Serinibacter salmoneus: one gene and its partner. The main gene of each other region encodes a partner of the protein of the gene in region 2 in a complex. Links are inferred from orthologs where the notes say so. Each region holds a gene or a part of one and is shown on either strand. Other genes may lie near its edges. The genes, in order: rpsG and tig.

Region 1 (11,474 bases), 1.1 Mb from region 2 along the record:
ACGCGACGCACACCCTCCACGATCACGCGGTCGGAGTCCGTGAGCACGTCGAGCACGCGGCCCTGCTTCCCACGGTCCTCACGGTTGCCCGTGATGACGACCACCAGGTCGCCCTTCTTGATCTTCGCCATCTCTACAGCACCTCCGGGGCGAGCGACACGATGCGCATGAACTTCTTGTCACGCAGCTCGCGGCCGACCGGTCCGAAGATGCGCGTACCACGGGGGTCGCCGTCGGACTTGAGAATGACGGCTGCGTTCTCGTCGAAACGGATGTAGGAACCGTCGGGGCGACGGCGCTCCTTACGGGTACGGACGACGACCGCCTTGACGACGTCACCCTTCTTGACGTTGCCGCCGGGGATCGCATCCTTGACGGTGGCGACGATGGTGTCGCCGATGCCGGCGTAGCGACGTCCCGAGCCGCCGAGCACCCGGATGCACAAGATCTCCTTGGCCCCCGTGTTGTCGGCGACCTTGAGTCGCGACTCCTGCTGGATCATTCACCTGCTCCTGTCGTCGTGCTGGTTCTCGGCGCAAACCGAGCCTGGCCGAACGGATAGTTTCCTGTGGTCAGCGAGCCTTCTCGATGACCTCGACCACGCGCCACCGCTTGGTGGCGGAGATCGGACGCGTCTCCATGATCAGGACGCGGTCGCCGACACCGGCAACCTCGACCTCGTCATGAGCCTTGACCTTGGTGGTGCGGCGCAGGACCTTGCCGTAGAGCGGGTGCTTGACCCGGTCCTCCAGCTCGACCACCACGGTCTTGTTCATCTTGTCGCTCACCACATAGCCCTGACGGGTCTTGCGGTAGTTACGGTCCCCACCGTGACCGAGGCGGTGCGCCTCGGCAGCCTGGGCTGCCTCGACGTTCTCCTCGGGCGCGGCGCCAGTCTCGTTCGCCATGGTCTCCTCGCTCACTTCACGCTCTCAGGAGCGGTGCGGATGCCGAGCTCGCGCTCGCGCAGAATCGTGTAGATCCGCGCGATGTCACGACGGACCTCCTTGAGTCGGCCGTGGCTCTCCAGCTGACGGGTCGCCGCTGCGAAACGCAGGTGGAACAGCTCGTCCTTGGCCTTCTTGAGCTCCGCCGCGAGACGGTCGTTGTCGAAACCGTCCAGCTCGGAGGTCTGCAGGTCCTTCGAACCCACTGCCATCACAGGTCACCACCCTCGCGCCGCACGAAGCGGGTCTTCATCGGGAGCTTGTGCTCGGCGCGACGAAGAGCCTCGCGCGCAAGCGGCTCGGGGACGCCGGCCAGCTCGAAGAGCACACGACCGGGCTTGATGTTGGCGATCCACCACTCGACCGAACCCTTACCGGAACCCATCCGGGTCTCGGCGGGCTTCTTGGTCAGCGGGCGGTCGGGGTAGACGTTGATCCACACCTTTCCACCACGCTTGATGTGGCGGGTCATCGCGATACGTGCGGCCTCGATCTGACGGTTCGTCAGGTAGCCGCCCTCCACCGCCTGGATGCCGTAGTCACCGAAGGAGACGGCGGTGCCGCCCGTTGCGGTGCCGTTGCGGCGGGGGTGGTGCTGCTTGCGGTACTTGGTCCGCCGAGGGATCAGCATCTCTCAGGCCTCCGTTCCGGCGCGAGCGGGAGCGGGAGCGTCGCCGTCGCGGCGGCCACGGCCACCACGGCGAGGACGGGAGGGAGCCTGGGCCTGCTCGGCCGCGTACTCGCGCTCGGTCTCGTCACCCTTGTAGATCCACACCTTCACGCCGATGCGGCCGAAGGTCGTGCGGGCCTCGAAGAACCCGTAGTCGATGTAGGCGCGCAGCGTGTGCAACGGCACACGACCCTCGCGGTAGAACTCCTTGCGGCTCATCTCGGCACCGCCGAGTCGACCGGAGCACTGCACCCGCACACCCTTGGCACCGGCGCGCAGGGCCGACTGCATGCCCTTGCGCATCGCGCGGCGGAACGCCACGCGGCTCGCGAGCTGCTCGGCAATCCCCTGCGCCACGAGCTGGGCGTCCACCTCGGGGTTCTTCACCTCGAGGATGTTCAGGGTGACCTGCTTGCCCGTGAGCTTCTCCAGCTCGCCACGAAGGCGGTCCGCCTCGGCGCCACGGCGACCGATCACGATGCCGGGACGCGCGGTGTGGAGCGTCACGTGCACGCGGTCACGCGTGCGCTCGATCTGCACCTTGGAGATACCGGCGCGCTCGAGGCCCGCCGACATCAGGCGGCGGATCTCGACGTCCTCACGCACGTAGTCGCGGTAGCGCTGACCCGGCTTGGAGGAGTCGGCGAACCACTTCGAACGGTGCTCGGTGGTGATGCCGAGCCGGAACCCGAGCGGGTTGACCTTCTGACCCATCAGCGAGCCCCTTCCTTCGGTGCGACGACCACGGTGATGTGGCTGGTGCGCTTGAGCACGCGGTTCGCGCGCCCCTGGGCACGCGGCCGAATGCGCTTGAGGGTCGGGCCCTCGTCGACGTAGGCCTCCGCGATCACGAGCTCGCTCGGGTCGAACCGGACGCTCGCGGCGTCCGCCTTCACCCGTGCGTTCGCGATGGCGCTGGAGACCAGCTTGCGAACGTCGACCGCAGCGGCCTGGGGTGCGAACCCCAGCTGTGCCACGGCCTCCTCGGCCCGCTTGCCACGGATGGTGTCCACGACGCGGCGAGCCTTCTGGGGCGTGACGCGGACGTACCGCGCCTGCGCCTTGGCTTCCATGTGTCTGTCCTTCGTTTCCTGACCGTCAGGCATCGCTCACTGACCGGGGGTCAGCGGCGACGACCCTTCCGGTCATCCTTGTCGTGTCCGCGGTAGGTGCGGGTCGGGGCGAACTCGCCGAGCTTGTGACCGACCATCGACTCGGTCACGAACACGGGGGTGTGCTTGCGACCGTCGTGCACCGCAAAGGTGTGGCCGAGGAAGTCCGGGGTGATCATGGACCGACGCGACCACGTCTTGATGACGTTCTTGGTGCCCTTCTCGTTCTGGGCATCCACCTTCTTCTGAAGGTGGTCGTCCACGAAGGGACCCTTCTTCAGGCTGCGAGGCATTCTCCGTACTCCCTATCAGCGCTTCTTGCCGGTACGCCGACGGCGCACGATGAGCTTGTCGCTCGGCTTGCCCGGGCGACGGGTGCGGCCCTCGGGCTGACCCCAGGGGCTCACCGGGTGGCGACCACCGGAGGTCTTACCCTCACCACCACCGTGCGGGTGGTCGACCGGGTTCATGGCGACACCACGCACGGTCGGGCGCTTGCCCTTCCACCGCATGCGGCCGGCCTTGCCCCAGTTGATGTTGGACTGCTCGGCGTTGCCGACCTCACCCACGGTGGCGCGGCAACGCGCGTCCACGTTGCGGATCTCGCCCGAGGGCATCCGCAGCTGGGCGTAGGGACCGTCCTTGGCGACCAGCTGCACGGAGGCGCCGGCCGAACGAGCGATCTTCGCTCCCCCGCCGGGGCGCAGCTCCACGGCGTGGATGACCGTACCGGTGGGGATGTTGCGCAGCGGCAGATTGTTGCCGGGCTTGATGTCTGCCCCGGCTCCCTGCTCGATCGGGTCGCCCTGCTTCAGGCGGTTCGGCGCGATGATGTAGCGCTTCTCGCCGTCGGCGTAGTGCAGCAGCGCGATGCGCGCGGTGCGGTTGGGGTCGTACTCGATGTGCGCGACGGTCGCGGGAACGCCGTCCTTGTCGTGACGACGGAAGTCGATCACACGGTAGGCGCGCTTGTGCCCGCCGCCCTTGTGACGCGTGGTGATCTTGCCCGAGGAGTTGCGGCCACCGCTCTTGCTGAGCGGACGGACCAGCGACTTCTCCGGCGTCGACCGCGTGACCTCGACGAAGTCGGCGACGGAGGATCCCCGCCGTCCCGGCGTCGTCGGCTTGTACTTACGGATTGCCATTGCTGTGCGTCCTTCTCTCCTCGACGGCCTCAGCCGACCGGTCCGCCGAAGATGTCGATGGTGCCCTCGCGCAGCGTGACGATCGCGCGCTTGGTGTCCTTGCGCTTACCGATGCCGAACCGGGTCCGACGGGACTTGCCCGGGCGGTTCAGCGTGTTCACGTCGGCGACCTTCACACCGAAGATCTTCTCCACGGCGACCTTGATCTCGGTCTTGTTCGCTCGCGGGTCCACCAGGAAGGTGTACTTGCCGACGTCGAGCAGGTTGTTGCTCTTCTCGGTGATGACCGGCTCGAGCAGAACGTCGCGCGGGTCCTTGTCGATGGCGCTCACTTCGCGTCCTCCTTCGCCGTGGTGGCCTCACCGAGGAACGCCTCGAGGGCGGCCTTGGTGAACACGACGTCGTCGTTCACGAGCACGTCGTAGGTGTTGAGCTGGTCCGGCGCGATCAGGTGGATCTCGGGGACGTTGCGCAGGCTGACCCACGCGAGGTCCTCGTCACGGCCCACCACGGCCAGGATGCGACGGGCGTCGGTGACGCCGCGCAGCACGGTCAGCGCGCCCTTGGTGGAGGGCTTCTCGAGCGCCAGCTCGGAGACGACGCCCACGCGGCCGGCGCGTGCACGGTCGGACAGGGCGCCACGCAGGGCGGCGGCCTTCATCTTCTTCGGGGTGCGCTGGCTGTAGTCACGCGGCTGCGGGCCGTGCACGGTGCCACCGCCGGCGAACTGCGGCGCGCGGGTCGAACCCTGACGCGCACGACCGGTGCCCTTCTGGCGGTACGGCTTCTTGCCGCCACCACGGACCTCGGCGCGGGTCTTGGCCTTGTGCGTGCCCTGACGGGCAGCCGCGAGCTGGGCCACCACAACCTGGTGGATCAGCGGCACGTTGGTCGTGACGTCGAACACCTCGTCGGGCAGCTCGACCGAACCGGCCTGCTTGCCCGCGGCGTCGATGACGTTGACGGAGGTCATGTCACGCCCCCTTCACGGCGGTACGGATGACGACGAGGGAGTTCTTGGCGCCGGGGATGGGACCGGCGACGAGCACCAGACCCTTCTCGGCGTCCACGGCCTGGATCGTCAGGTTCTGAACGGTCTTGCGGGCGTTGCCCATGCGGCCGGCCATCCGCAGGCCACGGAACACGCGCGAGGGCGTCGAAGCGCCGCCGATCGAGCCCGGCTTGCGGTGGTTGCGGTGCGCACCGTGCGAGGCGCCGACGCCGGAGAAGCCGTGACGCTTCATCACACCGGCGGTGCCCTTGCCCTTGGTGGTGCCGGTCACGTCGACCGCGTCGCCCGCGGAGAACGCCTCGGCGGTGATCTCCTGACCGAGGGTGAACTCGGCGGCGTTCGCGGTGCGGATCTCGGCGACATGGCGGCGCGGGGTCACGCCGGCCTTGGCGAAGTGGCCCTTGACGGGCTGCGTCACCTTGCGGGGGTCGATCTCGCCGAAGGCGAGCTGGACGGCCTCGTAGCCGTCGGTCTCGGCGGAACGGACCGCGGAGACGACGTTGGTGCCGACCCGGACGACCGTGACCGGGACAAGGCGTCCCTCGGCGTCCCAGACCTGGGTCATGCCCAGCTTGGAGCCGAGCAGCGCGGTGACCGCGCGTGCATTGGTGGTGGAAGTCATGATCGGATCCTCAGAGCTTGATCTCGATGTTGACGTCCGCCGGCAGGTCGAGTCGCATGAGCGAGTCGACGGCCTTCGGCGTCGGGTCAATGATGTCGATGAGGCGCTTGTGCGTGCGCATCTCGAAGTGGTCGCGGCTGTCCTTGTACTTGTGCGGAGAACGGATGACGCAGTACACGTTCTTCTCCGTCGGCAGCGGCACCGGGCCCACCACCGTCGCACCAGCGCGAGTCACCGTGTCGACGATCCTGCGCGCCGAACTGTCGATGACCTCGTGGTCGTAGGACTTGAGCCGGATGCGGATCTTCTGTCCCGCCATGGCTGTCTGACTCTCTCTCTCGTTACCGCTGACAACTACCTGACCGACCCCCGCGCTCGGGCGTGTCGCTTTCGCGACCCACCCGCGCGGTGCACTCGCGTGCTCACGAGTCGGTGCTCGAGTCGGGGTCTACACCCGCGGATCCACCCGGACCGGCAGCGGATTCCTCCGCCCGATGTCCCGGCATTCGTCCGTGGGCATGTTTTGCCTCCGGTCGCGGGTCCGGCTCGCGCAAGGCGCACGCCGAACCCCGCCCCAACGAGGCAACCTGAACAGTCTGCCACATCGGGCCGCACAACGCCAGCCGGATAGCGGCCTGGCCTGGATGACCTGCGGCACAGCGCGCGAAGGCGCACGCCGCTGCCAGACATGGGTGTGGGCCCGGCAGCAACGCTGCCGGGCCCACACTCCTGACGTGCCTGCCCCGTGGGGCGGGTGGCTCAGGCCAGGATCTTGCTCACGGTGCCGGAACCGACGGTACGGCCACCCTCGCGGATCGCGAAGCCCTGGCCCTCCTCCAGCGCGATGGGCTGGATGAGCTCGACCGTCATCTCGGTGTGGTCACCCGGCAGGACCATCTCGGTGCCCTCGGGCAGCTCGATGACACCGGTCACGTCCGTGGTGCGGATGTAGAACTGCGGGCGGTAGTTGGAGTAGAACGGGTTGTGACGGCCGCCCTCCTCCTTCTTCAGGATGTAGACCTGGCCCTCGAACTTCGTGTGCGGGGTCACGGAACCCGGCTTCACGACGACCTGACCACGCTCGACGTCCTCGCGCTTGATGCCACGCAGCAGCAGACCGCAGTTCTCGCCGGCCCACGCCTCGTCCATCTGCTTGTGGAACATCTCGATGCCGGTGACCGTGGTCTTCTGCGCGGCGCGCAGACCCAGGATCTCGACCTCGGAGTTGATCGCCAGCTTGCCGCGCTCGACCTTGCCGGTCACGACGGTGCCGCGGCCGGTGATGGTGAAGACGTCCTCGATCGGCATCAGGAACGGCTTGTCCATGTCACGCACGGGCTCCGGGACGTTCTCGTCCACGGCGTCCATGAGCTCCTCGACGGACTTGACCCACTCCGGGTCACCCTCGAGGGCCTTCAGGCCGGAGACGCGCACGACCGGCGCGTTGTCGCCGTCGAACTCCTGCGAGGACAGCAGCTCACGGACCTCCATCTCGACGAGCTCGAGGATCTCCTCGTCGTCGACCATGTCGGACTTGTTCAGCGCCACGAGCAGGTACGGCACGCCGACCTGACGCGCGAGCAGCACGTGCTCACGGGTCTGGGCCATCGGACCGTCGGTCGCGGCGACCACCAGGATCGCGCCGTCCATCTGGGCGGCACCGGTGATCATGTTCTTGATGTAGTCGGCGTGGCCGGGAGCGTCGACGTGGGCGTAGTGACGCGCCTCCGTCTGGTACTCCACGTGCGCGATGTTGATCGTGATACCACGCTGCTTCTCCTCCGGCGCCTTGTCGATCTCGTCGAACGGCGTGAAGGGGTTCAGCTCCGGGTACTTGTCGTGCAGCACCTTGGAGATGGCAGCGGTCAGCGTCGTCTTACCGTGGTCGACGTGACCGATCGTGCCGATGTTGACGTGCGGCTTGGTCCGCTCGAACTTGGCCTTCGCCACTTTCGTTCCTCCTGGAACTCGGGTAGTTCGTCACCGTGCAGGGTATCTGCAGGCGGTGTCCCTACGGGTCGGTGTATCTGGTTGGTGGAGCTGACGCCCCGTGGGACTACTCGCCCCGGGTCTTCTTGATGATCTCCTCGGAGACGTTCCGAGGAACCTCGGCGTAGCTGTCGAACTGCATCGAGTACACCGCACGACCCTGGGTCTTGGACCGCAGGTCGCCGATGTAGCCGAACAGCTCCGAGAGCGGCACCTGTGCGCGAATCACCTTAACGCCACTCGCGTCCTCCATCGACTGGATGAGGCCACGACGGGAGTTGAGGTCGCCGATGACGTCGCCCATGTACTCCTCGGGCGTACGCACCTCGACCGCCATGACGGGCTCGAGCAGCACCGGGTCGGCGCGCTTGATGCCCTCCTTGACGACCATGGAGCCGGCGATCTTGAACGCCATCTCCGAGGAGTCGACGTCGTGGTAGGCACCGTCGATGAGGGTCGCCTTCACGCCCACCATCGGGTAGCCGGCCAGCACACCCGAACCGAGGGCGTCCTGGATTCCGGCGTCCACACTCGGGATGTACTCACGCGGCACGCGGCCACCCGTCACAGCGTTGGCGAACTCGTACATCTCGCCGTCCGTGGTGTCCAGCGGCTCGAAGGTCACCTGGACCTTCGCGAACTGGCCGGAGCCACCCGTCTGCTTCTTGTGGGTGTAGTCGACCTTCTCGACCTTGCGGCGGATGGTCTCGCGGTAGGCCACCTCGGGCTTACCCACGTTCGCGTCCACCTTGAACTCGCGCTTCATCCGGTCGACCAGGATGTCGAGGTGGAGCTCGCCCATCCCCTTGATCTTGGTCTGGCCGGTCTCCGGGTCGAGCATGACCTGGAAGGTCGGGTCCTCTTCGGCCAGCTTCTGGATGGCCACGGAGAGCTTCTCCTGGTCACCCTTCGTCTTCGGCTCGATGGCGACCTCGATGACCGGCTCGGGGAAGGTCATCGACTCCAGGATGATCGGGTCGGACTGATCGCACAGGGTGTCACCCGTGGTCACGTCCTTCAGCCCGATGAAGGCGTAGATGTGGCCCGCCACGGCCTCCTCGATCGGGATCTCCTTGTTGGCGCGCATCTGGAACAGCTTGCCGATGCGCTCCTTCTTGCCCTTGGTGGCATTCAGCACCTGGGCGCCCGGCTCGACACGGCCGGAGTACACCCGGACGTAGGTCAACTTGCCGTAGAAGGGGTGGACGGCGATCTTGAAGGCCAGCGCGGAGAACGGCGCGGTCTCGTCGGCGGGACGGGTCAGGGTGATCGACTCGTCCTTCACGTCGTGACCGTGCACATTGTCGACGTCCAGCGGGGAGGGCAGGTAGTCGATCACGGCGTCGAGCATGGGCTGGACGCCCTTGTTCTTGAACGCCGAGCCGCACAGCACCGGGTAGGCCTCGGACTTCACCGTGAGCTCACGGATACCGGTCTTGATCTCCTCGATCGTGAGGTCCTCACCGCCGAGGTACTTCTCGAGCAGTTCCTCGCTGGTCTCGGCCACGGCCTCGATGAGTTCCGCGCGGTACTCCTCGGCCTTGGCCTGCAGGTCCGCGGGGATCTCCTCGGTGTCGTAGGTCTCCCCCAGCTTGGTCTCGCCGTGCCAGACCTTCGCGTTCATCTCCACGAGGTCCACGATGCCGATGAAGTCGTTCTCGGCACCGATCGGCAGCTGGATGACCAGCGGCTTGGCCTTCAGACGGGTCTTGATGGTGTCGACCGTGAAGTAGAAGTCGGCGCCCAGCTTGTCCATCTTGTTGACGAAGCAGATGCGCGGGACCTCGTACTTGTCGGCCTGCCGCCACACGGTCTCCGACTGGGGCTCCACGCCCTCCTTGCCGTCGAACACCGCGACCGCACCATCGAGCACGCGCAGCGAACGCTCCACCTCGACGGTGAAGTCGACGTGCCCGGGGGTGTCGATGATGTTGATCTGGTTCTGCTTCCAGAAGCAGGACACCGCGGCCGAGGTGATCGTGATGCCGCGCTCCTTCTCCTGCTCCATCCAGTCGGTGGTCGACGCGCCGTCGTGCGTCTCACCGATCTTGTAGTTCGCCCCTGCGTAGTACAGGATCCGCTCGGTCGTGGTGGTCTTGCCCGCATCGATGTGCGCCATGATGCCGATGTTGCGGACATGGCGTAGGTCGGTACGCACGTCGGTTGCCACAGATGCTCTCTTCTGGTCGTGATGAGCGAAGGACGTGACCGCACGGCGTGCGGTCGGAGGGTGAGGCCGGCGGGGCATGCCCCGCCGAGCGGATCACCAGCGGTAGTGCGCGAATGCCCGGTTGGACTCGGCCATCTTGTGCGTGTCCTCGCGACGCTTCACAGCGGCACCGAGGCCGTTGGAGGCGTCGAGGATCTCGTTCATCAGACGCTCGGTCATCGTCTTCTCGCGGCGCTGCCGCGAGTAGTCCACGAGCCACCGCATCGCCAGCGCGGTCGCGCGGGCGGGACGGACCTCGACGGGCACCTGGTAGGTGGTACCACCGACGCGGCGGGACTTCACCTCGAGCGAGGGACGGACGTTGTCGAGTGCGCGCTTGAGCACGACCGCGGGGTCGCCCTGCGTCTTCTCGCGGACACCCTCCAGGGCGTCGTACACGATGCGCTCGGCGACGGACTTCTTGCCGTCCAGCAGCACGCGGTTGACCAGCTGCGTCACCGTGGGCGAACCGTAGACCGGGTCGACGACGACGGGGCGCTTGGGTGCGGGACCCTTACGAGGCATTACTTCTTCTCCTTCTTGGCGCCGTAGCGGCTGCGAGCCTGCTGACGGCCGCGGACACCCTGGGTGTCGAGCGCGCCACGCACGATCTTGTAGCGGACACCGGGCAGGTCCTTCACACGACCGCCGCGGACGAGCACGATCGAGTGCTCCTGCAGGTTGTGGCCCACACCCGGGATGTAGGCGGTGACCTCGATGCCGGAGGAGAGCTTCACGCGTGCGACCTTGCGCAGCGCGGAGTTCGGCTTCTTCGGGGTGGTGGTGTACACGCGGGTGCACACACCGCGGCGCTGGGGGGACCCCTTCAGCGCCGGCGTGTTCGTCTTGGCGGCCTTGGCCGACCGGCCCTTGCGGACCAACTGCTGGATAGTGGGCACTACATCTCCGTCGTGAGTGGTGATTCGATACGCCCTGGGGTGGGCCGCCGTGTCACGCTGCGCTCGACGCTGGGCGCACCGCGAGGGTCAGGCCGCTCGCCGGGGCGCCGGTGACATCGAGCCACACTGTGACCGCGACCGACGCCCCGAGGGGTACCGTTCAGGCTCGCGTTCACGCGCACACAGAAGCCCGCCGTGGCGGGCACCGGAGGAAACACTACCCGCACCTGGTGACCGCGTCAACTGCCCTCTCCCCGGGCGCGGGTCGCCACCCGGCAGAGACGACGGCGGCCGGCCACCCTGAGGTGACCGGCCGCCGTGCTGGTGTTCACCGGCTGGTGCTCACCGCGCTGCGCGCGGTGGGTGATCAGCGGTAGTCGTCGTACCCGCGACCGAGGTCGAGTTCCTCGAGCTGGACAGCCTCACCCGAGCCGGAACCCATGGGCAGGTAGTCGATCTCGTCGTACCCGAACGCCGGGTAGAGCTCGGCCTTGGCCTCCTCGGTGGGCTCCACCGAGACGTTGCGGTAGCGGGCCAGACCCGTACCGGCCGGGATGAGCTTACCGAGGATGACGTTCTCCTTCAGGCCCAGCAGGGAGTCACTGCGGCCGCTCATCGCGGCCTCCGTGAGCACCTTGGTGGTCTCCTGGAAGGATGCGGCCGAGAGCCAGGAGTCCGTGGCCAGCGAGGCCTTGGTGATCCCCATCAGCTCCGGACGACCGGAGGCCGGCGTGCCACCCTCGGACAGCACGCGACGGTTCTCGTCCTCGAACCGGCCGCGCTCGGAGAGCTCGCCCGGCAGGAGGGCGGAATCGCCCGCCTCCAGCACGGTGACGCGCCGCAGCATCTGCCGCACGATCACCTCGATG
Region 2 (11,444 bases):
CTTCGACGACTCCCTGTTCATGCGGTTCACCGAGCCGAACCTCACCACCCTGCGCCAGCCCGTGGAGACGATGAGCCAGGCCGTCGTGGACCTGCTCATCGGCGCGATGGACGGCCGGGAGTCCAGCACCGACCTGCGCTTCGCCCCCGAACTGATCGTGCGCGGGTCGACGGCGAAGGTCCCGGGGTAGGGACCCTCGCCGTCGCCTGCTACAGACCCAGGGCCTCGCGCATCTCCCCCGAGATGAGCGCCAGCCGCTGGCTGGCCTCGGCGCGAGGAATCACCTCGCCCGCCTCCAGCACCACCTCGAGGTAGCACTTCAACTTCGGCTCGGTGCCCGAGGGCCGCACGATCACGCGGTCATCCGCCTGCGTGAGCAGCAGCAGCCCGTCGGTGGGTGGCAGGTCCTCACTGCCCTGTGCCAAGTCCACGACCTGCACCACGGGGGCGCCCGCCAGCGTCGTCGGCGGCTGGGCGCGCAGCCGGGCCATCGCAGCGGGAATCAGGGAGAGGTCCTGCACCCGGATGCTGAGCGGCGCCGTCGCGTACAGGCCATAGGCCCTGGCCATGCGGTCCAGTTCGTCCTGCACCGTCAAACCCCGCGCCGCCAGGTCCTCCACGAGCGTCACCACGCGCACCGCCGCACCGATGCCGTCCTTGTCCCGCACCGCCGAAGGATCCGTGCAGTACCCGATCGCCTCCTCGTACCCGAAGCGGATGTCCGGCGTGCGGGCGATCCACTTGAAGCCGGTCAGGGTCGCGGCCGAGCGCAGCCCGTGAGCCTGCGCGATCCGGGCCAGGAGCCGGCTGGAGACGATGGAGGAGGCCAACACCTCGCCGTCACGGCCGGCATCCGCGGCCGCCTGCTCACCCAGCAGTGCGCCGATCTCATCCCCCGTGAGCTGACGCCACGAGCCGTCCGGCTGCGGGATGGCCATAGAGCAGCGGTCGGCATCGGGGTCCAGCGCCACCACCACGTCCGCCTCGACCTGTCCTGCGAGCTCGATCGCCAGATCGATCGCGCCCGGCTCCTCGGGGTTGGGGAAGCTCACCGTCGGGAAATCCGGGTCCGGGTCGAACTGACTGGTCACCGGATGCACGTCGGTGACACCGGCCTGGGCGAAGACGTCCACCGCGACAGCGCCGCCCACGCCGTGCAGCGGGGTGAGCACAACGCGGGTGCGCGACTCCTGCTCGCTGGTGCGGTGGGAGGCCATACGCGCCGTGTACTGCGTGAGGATCCCGGCGTCGACCTCCTCGATCCGGTCGCGATCGCGCGGCACCAGGTCCGCGGGCGGGGCCTGCTCGATGCGCTCGGCGATGCCGGCGTCCGCCGGGGGCACGATCTGCACGCCGTTGCCGTTCTCGTCACTCGCGCGGCCACCGAGGTAGACCTTGTAGCCGTTGTCCGCGGGCGGGTTGTGCGAGGCCGTGACCATCACGCCCGCGTCGGCGTTGAGAGCCCGCACCGCGTAGGCGGTCACCGGGGTGGGTTGGCGCGGGGGCAGGGCCAGCGCGGTCAGGCCCGCGCCCGAGAGCACCTCGAGGGTGGCGGCGTAGAACTCCGCCGACCCGTGGCGCGCGTCGCAGCCCACGACCACCCGGGCGTCCTCGCCCACGGTCTCGCGCAGGTAGGCGGCCAGGCCCGCGGTGGCGCGGGTCACCACGGCGACGTTCATCCGGTTCTCCCCGGCGCCGACCCGGCCGCGCAGCCCGGCGGTCCCGAAGGTGAGGGGCCCGGCGAAGCGGTCCGCGAGATCGGCGAGCGCGGCCTCGTCGCCACGCTCGGCGGCCTCGATCACCGCGGCCAACTCCTCGCGGGTGCTCGGGTCCGGGTCGTGCGCCAGCCACTCGCGGGCGGGGGTCAAATCGGTCACGACGTCCACTCCTTCGTTCGGTCGTTGCTACGGGCGGTGAGATGGCCGCCCCGGGAGGCTACGCCGTCGGGCACGGCGATGCCTAGTCGGCGCGCGTCAACCGCCGGAGACACTGAGCTCGGCCTGCGCCAGCAGGGCGGCCAGGCGCCCGTCGATCTCCCGGGAGTCCAGCCAGCCCTCGGGCAGGTGTGGGACCTTCGGGGAGCCCGCGCGGCCACGCTTGCCCTCGGCGGCCTCCCCGGGGTAGGGCGCGTCCAGGTCGAGGTCGGCGAGCTTGGCGTCCAGGTCCGCCAGGGAGTCCACCAGGGCCAGGGCACGGCGCGCGTCGCCGCCCGCCGGGTAGCCCTTGAGGTACCAGGCCATGTGCTTGCGCAGCTCGCGCAGGGCGCGGTCCTCCTCCCCCATGTGGTCCACCATGAGTTCCGCGTGGCGGCGCAGCACACCGGCGACCTCCCGCAGCCTGGGGCGCACCCGCACCTCACTGCCCGCGAATCCCGCCACCAGATCGGTGAACAGCCACGGCCGGCCCTGGCAGCCGCGGCCGACCACCACGCCGTCGCACCCGGTCTGCTCCACCATCGCCAGCGCATCCTCCGCGGACCAGATGTCGCCGTTGCCGAGCACCGGGATGTCCGTGATCGCCTCCTTCAGGCGGGCGATCGCGTCCCAGTGCGCGGTTCCGGAGTAGTGCTCGGCAGCGGTGCGGCCGTGCAGCGCGACCCACGCGACCCCGGCATCGCGCGCGGAGCGGGCGGCATCGAGGTAGGTGAGGTGGTCCTCGTCGATCCCCATCCGCATCTTCACGGTGATGGGCACCTCGCCCGCCTCCTGCACGGCACCCCGCACGATGGCGGCGAACAGGTCCCGCTTCCAGGGCAGCACCGCTCCCCCGCCACGCTTGGTGACCTTGGGCACCGGGCACCCGAAGTTCAGGTCGATGTGGTCGGCGCGGTCCTCGGAGACCAGCATCCGCACCGCGGCGCGCACGGTGGCGGGGTCCACGCCGTAGAGCTGCACGCTGCGGACCTTCTCGCCCGGCGCTGCCTGGATGATCCGCATGGACTCGGGGGTGCGCTCCACGAGGGCGCGGGAGGTCACCATCTCGGAGACGAAGATGCCCTCGGGTACATCGGTGGCGTGGATGGCGGGCGCCTGCTCGGGGGTGGGGAGCCCGGCGCGGGCGGCCTCCTGGCACAACTGCCGGAACGGCGCGTTCGTGACGCCCGCCATGGGGGCGAGCACCACGGGCGTGCCGAGCGTGTAGCGGCCGAGGGACAGAGTCACCGGGAGATTCTTTCATGTGCGCGCCGAGCAGGCCCCACAGCCGGCGAGAGAGTCTGATGCGCGCGAGAGAGCCTCGTTCACGGACTCTCTCGTGTGAATCAGACTCTCCCACCGGGATGTCCCGTCAGCATCACGATGCGAGCTGTCCCCAACCGGCCCGCAACAGCCCTCCGCAGTCCGTGTGCACAGGTCAGCGGCGGACCGAGCGCGCCGGAGTCACGCTGTGTGCCATGGAGCTCCTCGACTCATGGGCAACGCTTACCGCCCCCACCCGCGGCACGGCCATGGCACCACGTCACCTGCCCCCGGTGGTGCGCACCCGCACGATCGGCATCCGGCGAACTCGTGAACTGCTCGCCTCGGGCGAGTACACGCAGGTACGGCGGGGAGTCATCGCCCGCTGCCGGACGTCGCCCGCCTCGGGACGCGCGAGTGACGAGGTGCTCGCGCACGCGCACGCGATCGCGGTGACCCATCCGTCCGGCGTGCTCTTCTCCCACCAGACAGCCGTGCTCCTGCTCGGCGGGTGGTTGCTGTGGCCCGCGCTACCGGTGCACGTGCGCCAGTGCACCCCGATCTCCTCGCAGTTGCGACGTGACGCCCAGCTCAGGCGGCACCTCGGGCCGGTCCAGGAGTCGGAGATCCGCGCGCACGACGACGTGTTGGTCACCTCACCCGAACTCACCCTGATCGACTGCGCCCGAACGTCACCCTTCCTCGAGGCAGTCGTCGCCGCGGACTCGCTGGCTCGGCTCGGTGCGGACCGCGAACGGGCAGCCACGATCCTCGAGGCGTGCGCAGGGGGCCGGGGCGTGGTGCAGGCCAGGCGGGTGCTCGCGACCATCGACGGTGTGCCTGAGTCACCCGGGGAGTCGGCCGTGCGCGGGATCGCGGTGGATAAGGGGCTGCCCGCTCCCCGGCCGCAGGTCCGCATCCGCACGTCGCTCGGCGTGAAGGAACTGGACCTCGGCTGGGAGGACAGGAGAGCGGGCATCGAGTTCGACGGTGCGGTGAAGTACCGGAACCTCACCGCGCAGGAGGTCACCCGGCGGATTCAGGCAGACATGGCGCGCCACGAAGCGATCACCGCGCAGGGCTGGACGGTACTGCGGGTGCGGTGGGATGACTTCTCGGACCTTCCGGGGCTCGCCACCCGGCTCCTGCGGCTCTATCGGGACGGCGTCGCCCTCCGGCCGCCCGGGCGGGCGCGGTACTGAATCGGCGCCTGGATCCGGCGGGCCGCCGACGAGAGAGTCTCCTTTGGGCGAGAGAGTCTCCCAACAGGACTCTCTCGCGCGAAAGAGACTCTCTCGGCTGAGGCACCCGGCGGGGCTGGGACGCGCGGCGGTGTGGTGATGCGGCGAGGGCCGCCGCACCTGAACGGTGCGGCGGCCCTTGCGGACTCGCAGGTGGCCCTCGGCGGGCCCGGCCGACTACTCGGCGGCGGCGGTGTCGGCAGCCTCGGCGGCCGCCTTCTTGGCCGGAGCCTTCTTCGCAGACGGCTTCTCGGCGCCCTCAGCGGCCGGCTCCTCAGCGGCGTCAGCAGCGGCCGCCTTCTTGGCCGGAGCCTTCTTCGCGGCCGGCTTCTTGGCCGGAGCCTTCTTGGCGGCCGGCTTTTCGGCAGGCGCTTCCTCGGCGGGCGCCTCCTCAGCAACCGCCTCGGTCTCGACGGTCTCGACGTCGACCTCCACGGTCTCCGTCTCGCCAGCGAGCTCCTCGGCCTGGACGGCGGCGGCGCCGGCGGCCTGCGCGGCACGCTCGGCGTCGAGCTCGTCGGAGCCGATGAACGGCGTGAGGTCCACGGTCTCACCGGCGCCGTCGACCACGGTCACCTGACGCAGCGCGAGCGCGAGGGACTTGTTCCGCGCGATCTCACCCACGAACACCGGGATCTGGCCGGTCTTGTCGGCGTTCTGCACGAACTCGTTCGGGTCGACCTTGTACTGCTGCGCGGTGCGCACCAGGAAGTCGATGAGCTCCTGCTGGGAGACCTGCACGGAGAGCTGCTCGGCGAGCACGTCCAGCAGCAGCTGGCGGCGCAGCGCAGTCGTGGCCTCGCCGCGCACCTCCTCGCGGTGCTCGTCGTCCTCGAGGCGGTTCTCGCTCTCGAGGTGGCGGTGGATCTCCGCCTCGACGACGCCCTTGGGCACCTCGAACTCGACGGCGGACTCGAGGGCCTCGAGGAGCTGGTCGCGGGCCTCGACGGCCTGCTCGTTGACCTTGCCGCTCGCGGCCTGCGTGCGTAGGTCGGCCAGGAGCTCCTCCAGCGTGTCGAACTCGCTGGCGAGTTGGGCGAAGTCGTCGTCCAGCTCGGGCAGTTCCTGCTCCTTCACCGCGGAGACGGTGACGGAGACCTCGGCGCTCTCGCCCGCGTGCTCGCCGCCGGCGAGCTCGGAGGAGAACGTGGCACTCTCACCGGCGGACAGGCCGGTCACGGCCTCGTCCAGGCCGGGCAGCATGGTGCCGGAACCGATCTGGTAGGAGACGCCGGAGACCGAGTCGATCTCCTCGCCGTCGATCGTGGCGGTCATGTCGATGGTGAGGAAGTCACCGTCGGCGGCGGCGCGGTCCACGCCCTGCAGGGTGCCGAAGCGCTGGCGCAGCACCTCCACGCGCTCGTCGATCTCCTCGTCGGAGACCTCGAGGGAGGACACGGTCACGGTGAGGTCGCTCAGCGTGGGCAGCTCGAACTCGGGGCGCACGTCCACCTCGGCGGTGAAGATCAGGTCGCCGCTCTTGTCCACGGGGACCTGGGTGACCTCGACCTCGGGCTGCGCGAGCACCGCGATCTCGTTCTCGTTCACGGCCTCGCGGTAGAAGCCGGGCAGCGCGTCGTTCACGGCGTGCTCCAGCACGGCACCGAAGCCGATGCGCTGGTCGATGATGCGGGGCGGGACCTTGCCCTTGCGGAAACCGGGCACGGACACGTCCTGAGCGATGTGCTTGTAGGCGTGCTCGATGCTCGGCGTCAGCTCCTCGTAGGACACCTCCACGGTCAGCTTGACGCGAGTCGGCTCAAGGGTCTCGACGGCACTCTTCACAGCGGGACTTTCTGTCGGTGGTTCGTGGACTGGTCAGCCGGGCACGAATGCCGCTGACCGATCGCGGGCGCGACGAAGCGCCACGTACGCTGCAGCCATCGTAACGCCCAGCAGGATCGGAACGGACCACGCCGCGCTCACGTCGCGCTCACATCGGCTCATGCCTGCGCCGTCACACCACACGCTCGAAGTGGTCGGGCAGGTCCACGCTCGCGTCGGTCTCGATCACCACGGCGATCACGTCCTCGATCGCCCACGTCTGGTGACGCTCCCCCGGTTCCCAGATCACCAACGACCCGGCTGGCAGCTCCCGCTTGCCCTCGCCGTCGGTGTCGATGTGGGCAAGCCCCTGCACGACGGCGAAGATCTGCCGACGCGTGGCGGGATGCTCCCCGAGGGTCCCCCCTGCGGCGATGTGCGCGATGTGGATCCGGGTGCGGGTGCGCACGGTCAGGCCCTGGTCGAGTGCGGGCATCACGTCCATCACCACGCCCGCGCTGCCCCAGGCCTCCACCTCATAACGCGGCGTCAGGTAGATCTCCACGTGCCCTCCCGGACGACAGCCGACAACGGCCCGGATCCAGGTCGGAATCCGGGCCGTGCTGGGGGCTTCTCGTCCCCGTGGAGCGGATGACGGGAATCGAACCCGCACCATCTGCTTGGAAGGCAGAGGCTCTACCATTGAGCTACATCCGCGCTGCGCTAGCGCGTGGAACAGTGTAGCCGACGACGGCGCCGCCTCCTGACCGGGCGCGTCCGCCCGACCGCGCCCCGACGGCGTAGACTGCTCGGGCGCCATCGGCGCATCGGGGTGTAGCGCAGCTTGGTAGCGCATCCGCTTTGGGAGCGGAGGGTCGCAGGTTCAAATCCTGTCACCCCGACTCAGGTAAAGGCCCGCCGGCCTCAGCCGAGCGGGCCTTCGCTGCGTCGGAGACAGGATGCTGGGAGCCGGAGCGCCCGGCGAGGCACGAGCCGGTCGCGACGGCGGTTCATGTCACCCCGACACGGCGAGAGGCCCGCCGGCGTCAGTTGGCCTCGGACTTGCCCTCGCGCCAGTACCCCATGAAGGCGACGTTGCGGCGGTTCACACCCGCGCCCACCATCATCCGGCGCAGGTCACGCACGGTGGCGGCCTCGCCGGCGACCCAGGCGTAGAAGTCCCCCTCGGTCACCTCGGCTGGGGAGTCCCAGAGCAGTTCGGAGTCCACGTCGATGTCCTCGAGCGTTTGGGGTGCGCCGATCACGCTGGAGACGATCGTGGTGTGGCGGTTCAGCCAGGACTTCGCGGCGTTGCGCAGCAGCAGGCCGTGGGGAGCGACGGCGCGGCGCCCCTCCGCGGTCTCGCAGCCGCCGTCACGGGCCAGCCAGGAGATGCGGGAACGGCCCCGCGGGTAGACCGAGAGGATGTCCTCGCTGCTGGGGACCTCGATCAGCGCCTGGGCCGTACCGTGCTCGAGCGTCTCGATGATCGAGCAGATCGCGGGCGCCGCGGTCTCGTCGCCGAGCAGCAGCAGGTGCTGGGCGCTGCCCGGTCGCCAGTCGATGCCCACCACGTCGGGGCACCGTGCATCCGGCCCCGCCACGATCAAGGGGTCCCCCACGGCGGCGCGCCGCAGCCAGGCACCGGCGGGCCCCTCCGCGCCGCCCGGCCCGGGAGCGTGCCGCACGAAGTCGATGTCGAGCTCGCGTTCGCTGGGCCGGATGTCGCGGACCGTGTAGGTGCGCAGGGCTCCGCGCTCCTCCTGCGGCATGGCTCGCCAACGGGCGTACCACTGCCCCGAGCGGATCGTGGCCTCCTCGCGCGCGCCGATATCCGGCAGCCCGGCCGCTCCCGGGAAGACCACCTTGATGCGCTGGTCGAGCTTCGTCGTCGCGAAGTGCACAAGGTCCTCGCCGGTGACCGTGACACGCACGAAGTGCGGGCTCAACGGCAGCACCCGCGCCACCTGCACCTCGAAAGGCCGGTAGGCGGGGTACGCGGGAGCCCGGCTTGCCTCAACCTCTGCGGACGTAAGCACAGCCTTACCTTAACCGGGATGGCCGGGGTGGGGACAAGGGTGAGGCCCCTCACAGCATCCGCATCGGCGCGGAGTCCACATGGTGGACATCTGGCGAGTCAGCCGCCAGGGGCCGCGCGCATGGCTAAGGTTGAGGCTGCAACCACTGCACCGGAGGAGACGTGACGCGCCGCGCACAGCACAGCCGCCACACCGATCCGGGGGGCGTCGAGGACCCCCGGGCTGCACGGACGTGCGCTGAGGAGCCCACCGGCACCCGCCACGACCTCCCCCTCCCCCACTGTCGATAGAGCGGGCGCCGTCCAGCGACGCCTCCCGCTCGCCCCGAGCACCGGCGCAGGGAATAGCCGCGCCCCGCCCGTTGCTGCACCACATCGCCACCGCGGCACCCACCACGTGAGGAGATCACCGACCATGGCACGCATCTATGAGGACGTCACCCAGCTCATCGGCAACACCCCGCTGGTCAAGCTCAACCGCCTGACCGAGGGCGCCGGCGCCACCGTCCTGGCCAAGCTCGAGTTCTACAACCCCGCCAACTCCGTCAAGGACCGCATCGGCGTCTCGATCATCGACGCCGCCGAGGCCTCCGGCGAGCTGCAGCCCGGCGGCACGATCGTGGAGGGCACCTCCGGTAACACCGGCATCGCCCTGGCGATGGTCGGCGCGGCCCGTGGCTACAACGTGGTCCTCACCATGCCGGAGTCCATGTCCAAGGAGCGCCGTGCGCTGCTGCGCGCCTACGGCGCCGAGCTCGTGCTCACCCCCGCCGGCGAGGGCATGAAGGGCGCGGTCTCCAAGGCGGAGGAGATCGCCGCCGAGCGCCCCGGTGCCGTGCTGGCACGGCAGTTCGCCAACGAGGCGAACCCGGCGATCCACCGCGCCACCACCGCCGAGGAGATCTGGAACGACACCGACGGCGGGGTCGACGTCGTCGTGGCGGGCATCGGTACCGGCGGCACCATCACGGGTGTGGGCCAGGTGCTCAAGGAGCGCAAGCCCGAGGTGCGCATCGTGGCGGTGGAGCCCGAGGAGTCCCCGATCCTCAACGGCGGCGCTCCCGGCCCGCACAAGATCCAGGGCATCGGCGCCAACTTCGTGCCGGAGATCCTCGACACCGAGGTCTACGACGAGGTCATCGACGTGAACGCCGAGACCGCCGTGGCCATGGCGCGCCGGGCGGCCGCCGAGGAGGGCCTGCTCGTGGGCATCTCTTCCGGCGCCGCGATTGACGCCGCCCTCCAGGTCGCCAAGCGCCCGGAGATGGCGGGCAAGACCATCGTGGTCATCGTGCCCTCCTTCGGCGAGCGCTACCTCTCCACCATCCTCTACTCCGACCTGATGGACTGAGATTGCTCCACTCCCTCATGCGCACCCTGCGCGAGGACATCGACGCTGCGCGCCGCCAGGACCCGGCGGCGCGCAGCGCGCTTCAGATCGCCCTGGTCTACCCCGGCCTGCACGCGGTGTGGGCCTACCGCGTGGCGCACCGGCTGTGGACGGCATCGCCGGTGGCACGGCCCGCGGCGTTCGCGCTCGCCCAGTTCGCACGCGCCGTCACGGGCGTGGAGATCCACCCGGGCGCCACGATCGGGCGGAGGTTGTTCATCGACCACGGGATGGGCGTGGTCATCGGTGAGACCGCCGAGGTGGGTGACGACGTCATGCTGTACCACGGCGCCACGCTCGGCGGGCGCTCCACCAGCCGCGGCAAGCGGCACCCCACCCTCGGGGACCGCGTGACCGTGGGCGCCGGCGCGAAGGTCCTGGGCCCGGTCAGCCTCGGCGACGACGCCCAGATCGGGGCGAACGCCGTGGTCGTTAAGGACGTGCCCGCCGGCGCCGTCGCCGTCGGCGTGCCCGCCCAGATCCGCTACCCGCGCACGCCGGGACGTGCCCTGCAGGACCCGAGCGAGCTGATCGAGTACGTGATCTGACCGGCGGCTCGCTGGACTCGCGCCCCACCACCCGTCACGGCCGGGCGATGCTCATGAACAGCTCGGTGCGCAGCGACTCCTCTGGCGCCTCCCGCGGATCGTCCACGTACACCTCGAGCCATCGACCACCCGGTGCGGCGCCGCTCGTGGTGGCATCCTGCACCAGGGCCATCCACGATCGCCCCAGGGAGTCATAGGACCCGACGTGGCTACGCGCCGCGAACGGCCCCGGGTCGATCACGCTCGGGGAGATCCGCACCCCCGCCACCTCGATCGGCTCCTCCAGCCGCTCGGCGACCGGGATCCCGATCTCCAGGTCGAAGGTGGCCATGGGATCACCGTGGAACAGTCCGAACGGGGCCGCGGACGGCGTGATCAGTCCCTGCGCGATCGCCTGCCCCACCGCGCCCAGGGTCGCGTCGTACAGCTCCCGCAGCCCGTCGGTCGTCTGCCCGTCGTGCCGCACCGAGGCGATCGGAATCGCCCCCAGTTCCAGCATCTCCGTCCCCGTGCGGGGCTCCGCCGGGATCGGCAGCGTCTCTTCTCCGGTCATCACGTGCTCCCATCTGCGCCGGCCCTCGCCACGCGCGTGTCCGGGCTCGCGTCCCGGCCGAACCCGGCCGCTGCTGAGCCCCCGTCAAGACCCTTGCGTCAACCACTCCCCCGATCGACGGGATCATCATGCCCACGCGGACCGACAGCCTGGCAATGGGCGTAGGGTTCCGCACGTGACACGGGGGACTCGCGTGATCGTCGTGGCGATCCTGGCCGCCTTCGTGCCGTTCCTGGACGGCGCCGTGGTCAACGTGGCCCTCCCGGCCATCCGGGACGATCTCGGCGGCGGGCTCACCACCCAGCAGTGGGTGGTGGACGGCTACCTGCTGACCCTGGGCTCGCTGATCCTGCTCTCCGGGTCGCTGGCCGACGCCTACGGCCGCGTGCGCATCATGCGGATCGGACTCATCGCCTTCGGCCTGGCCTCCATCGCGTGCGCGATCGCCCCCACTGCGGGGTTCCTCATCGCCGCACGGCTCGCCCAGGGCGCCGCCGGCGCCCTCCTGGTGCCCTCCGCCCTGGCCCTGATCGTGCAGGAGTTCCGCGGCGTCGCGCAGTCCGCCGCGATCGGCACCTGGACGGCGTGGACCTCCGGTGCCATGATCGCGGGCCCGGTCCTCGGCGGCGTCCTGGTGGACCTGCAGGACTGGCGCGCGGTGTTCTGGATCAACGTGCTGCCGCTCGCGGTGACGCTCTGGCTGCTGCGCGGGCTCGGCGTCGAGGAACGTCCCC

The links.
Region 1: the proteins of tig (region 2) and rpsG are in contact, whole or in part, in a crystal structure (PDB 3GTY), measured with the Thermotoga maritima proteins. The link is inferred for Serinibacter salmoneus from one-to-one orthologs. Residues at the interface, in WP_004081061.1 of Thermotoga maritima: Glu122, Val124, Val129, Leu130, Tyr133, Glu188, Gly259, Ile262, Tyr263, Glu266, Ser270, Glu273, Gln274, Glu277, Arg308, Gln311, Ile312, Ser315, Tyr316, Glu325, Arg329, Arg336, Leu363, Phe366, Trp367, Arg373, Leu377, Arg381, Leu384, Glu387; in WP_004081843.1 of Thermotoga maritima: Lys34, Lys52, Lys55, Glu59, Arg62, Gln63, Glu66, Asn67, Lys69, Val71, Arg95, Ala109, Lys110, Lys111, Gly112, Arg113, Pro114, Glu117, Glu121, Ile124, Ala125, Tyr127, Asn128, Asn129, Thr130, Gly131, Lys135, Asp139, Arg142, Met143.

What each region holds. Positions count from the first base shown.
Region 1 is NZ_PDJD01000001.1:565,939-577,412, reverse strand. The notes cover bases 8,497-11,474. They hold rpsG (30S ribosomal protein S7), read right to left. Parts: upstream 10,232-11,474; coding sequence 9,761-10,231; downstream 8,497-9,760. Other genes in these bases: ATL40_RS02350 (DNA-directed RNA polymerase subunit beta'), read right to left, coding at 10,973-11,474; rpsL (30S ribosomal protein S12), read right to left, coding at 10,231-10,605; fusA (elongation factor G), read right to left, coding at 8,497-9,667. In the rest of the region: rplX (50S ribosomal protein L24), read right to left, coding at 1-131; rplN (50S ribosomal protein L14), read right to left, coding at 134-502; rpsQ (30S ribosomal protein S17), read right to left, coding at 573-908; rpmC (50S ribosomal protein L29), read right to left, coding at 920-1,159; rplP (50S ribosomal protein L16), read right to left, coding at 1,159-1,578; rpsC (30S ribosomal protein S3), read right to left, coding at 1,582-2,331; rplV (50S ribosomal protein L22), read right to left, coding at 2,331-2,690; rpsS (30S ribosomal protein S19), read right to left, coding at 2,741-3,022; rplB (50S ribosomal protein L2), read right to left, coding at 3,038-3,874; rplW (50S ribosomal protein L23), read right to left, coding at 3,904-4,206; rplD (50S ribosomal protein L4), read right to left, coding at 4,203-4,847; rplC (50S ribosomal protein L3), read right to left, coding at 4,849-5,508; rpsJ (30S ribosomal protein S10), read right to left, coding at 5,519-5,827; tuf (elongation factor Tu), read right to left, coding at 6,268-7,458; more of fusA, read right to left, coding at 7,565-8,496.
Region 2 is NZ_PDJD01000001.1:1,649,685-1,661,128, forward strand. Bases 3,899-6,846 are described here. They hold tig (trigger factor), read right to left. Parts: upstream 6,203-6,846; coding sequence 4,595-6,202; downstream 3,899-4,594. Other genes in these bases: ATL40_RS07380 (hypothetical protein), read left to right, coding at 3,899-4,378; ATL40_RS07390 (cupin domain-containing protein), read right to left, coding at 6,375-6,746. In the rest of the region: ATL40_RS07365 (LacI family DNA-binding transcriptional regulator), read left to right, coding at 1-190; ATL40_RS07370 (phospho-sugar mutase), read right to left, coding at 210-1,877; tRNA dihydrouridine synthase DusB, read right to left, coding at 1,974-3,107; more of ATL40_RS07380, read left to right, coding at 3,392-3,898; ATL40_RS07405 (siderophore-interacting protein), read right to left, coding at 7,228-8,220; cysK (cysteine synthase A), read left to right, coding at 8,635-9,570; serine O-acetyltransferase EpsC, read left to right, coding at 9,588-10,157; ATL40_RS07420 (GyrI-like domain-containing protein), read right to left, coding at 10,192-10,710; ATL40_RS07425 (MFS transporter), read left to right, coding at 10,886-11,444. UniProt on the Bacillus subtilis protein: Involved in protein export. Acts as a chaperone by maintaining the newly synthesized protein in an open conformation. Functions as a peptidyl-prolyl cis-trans isomerase.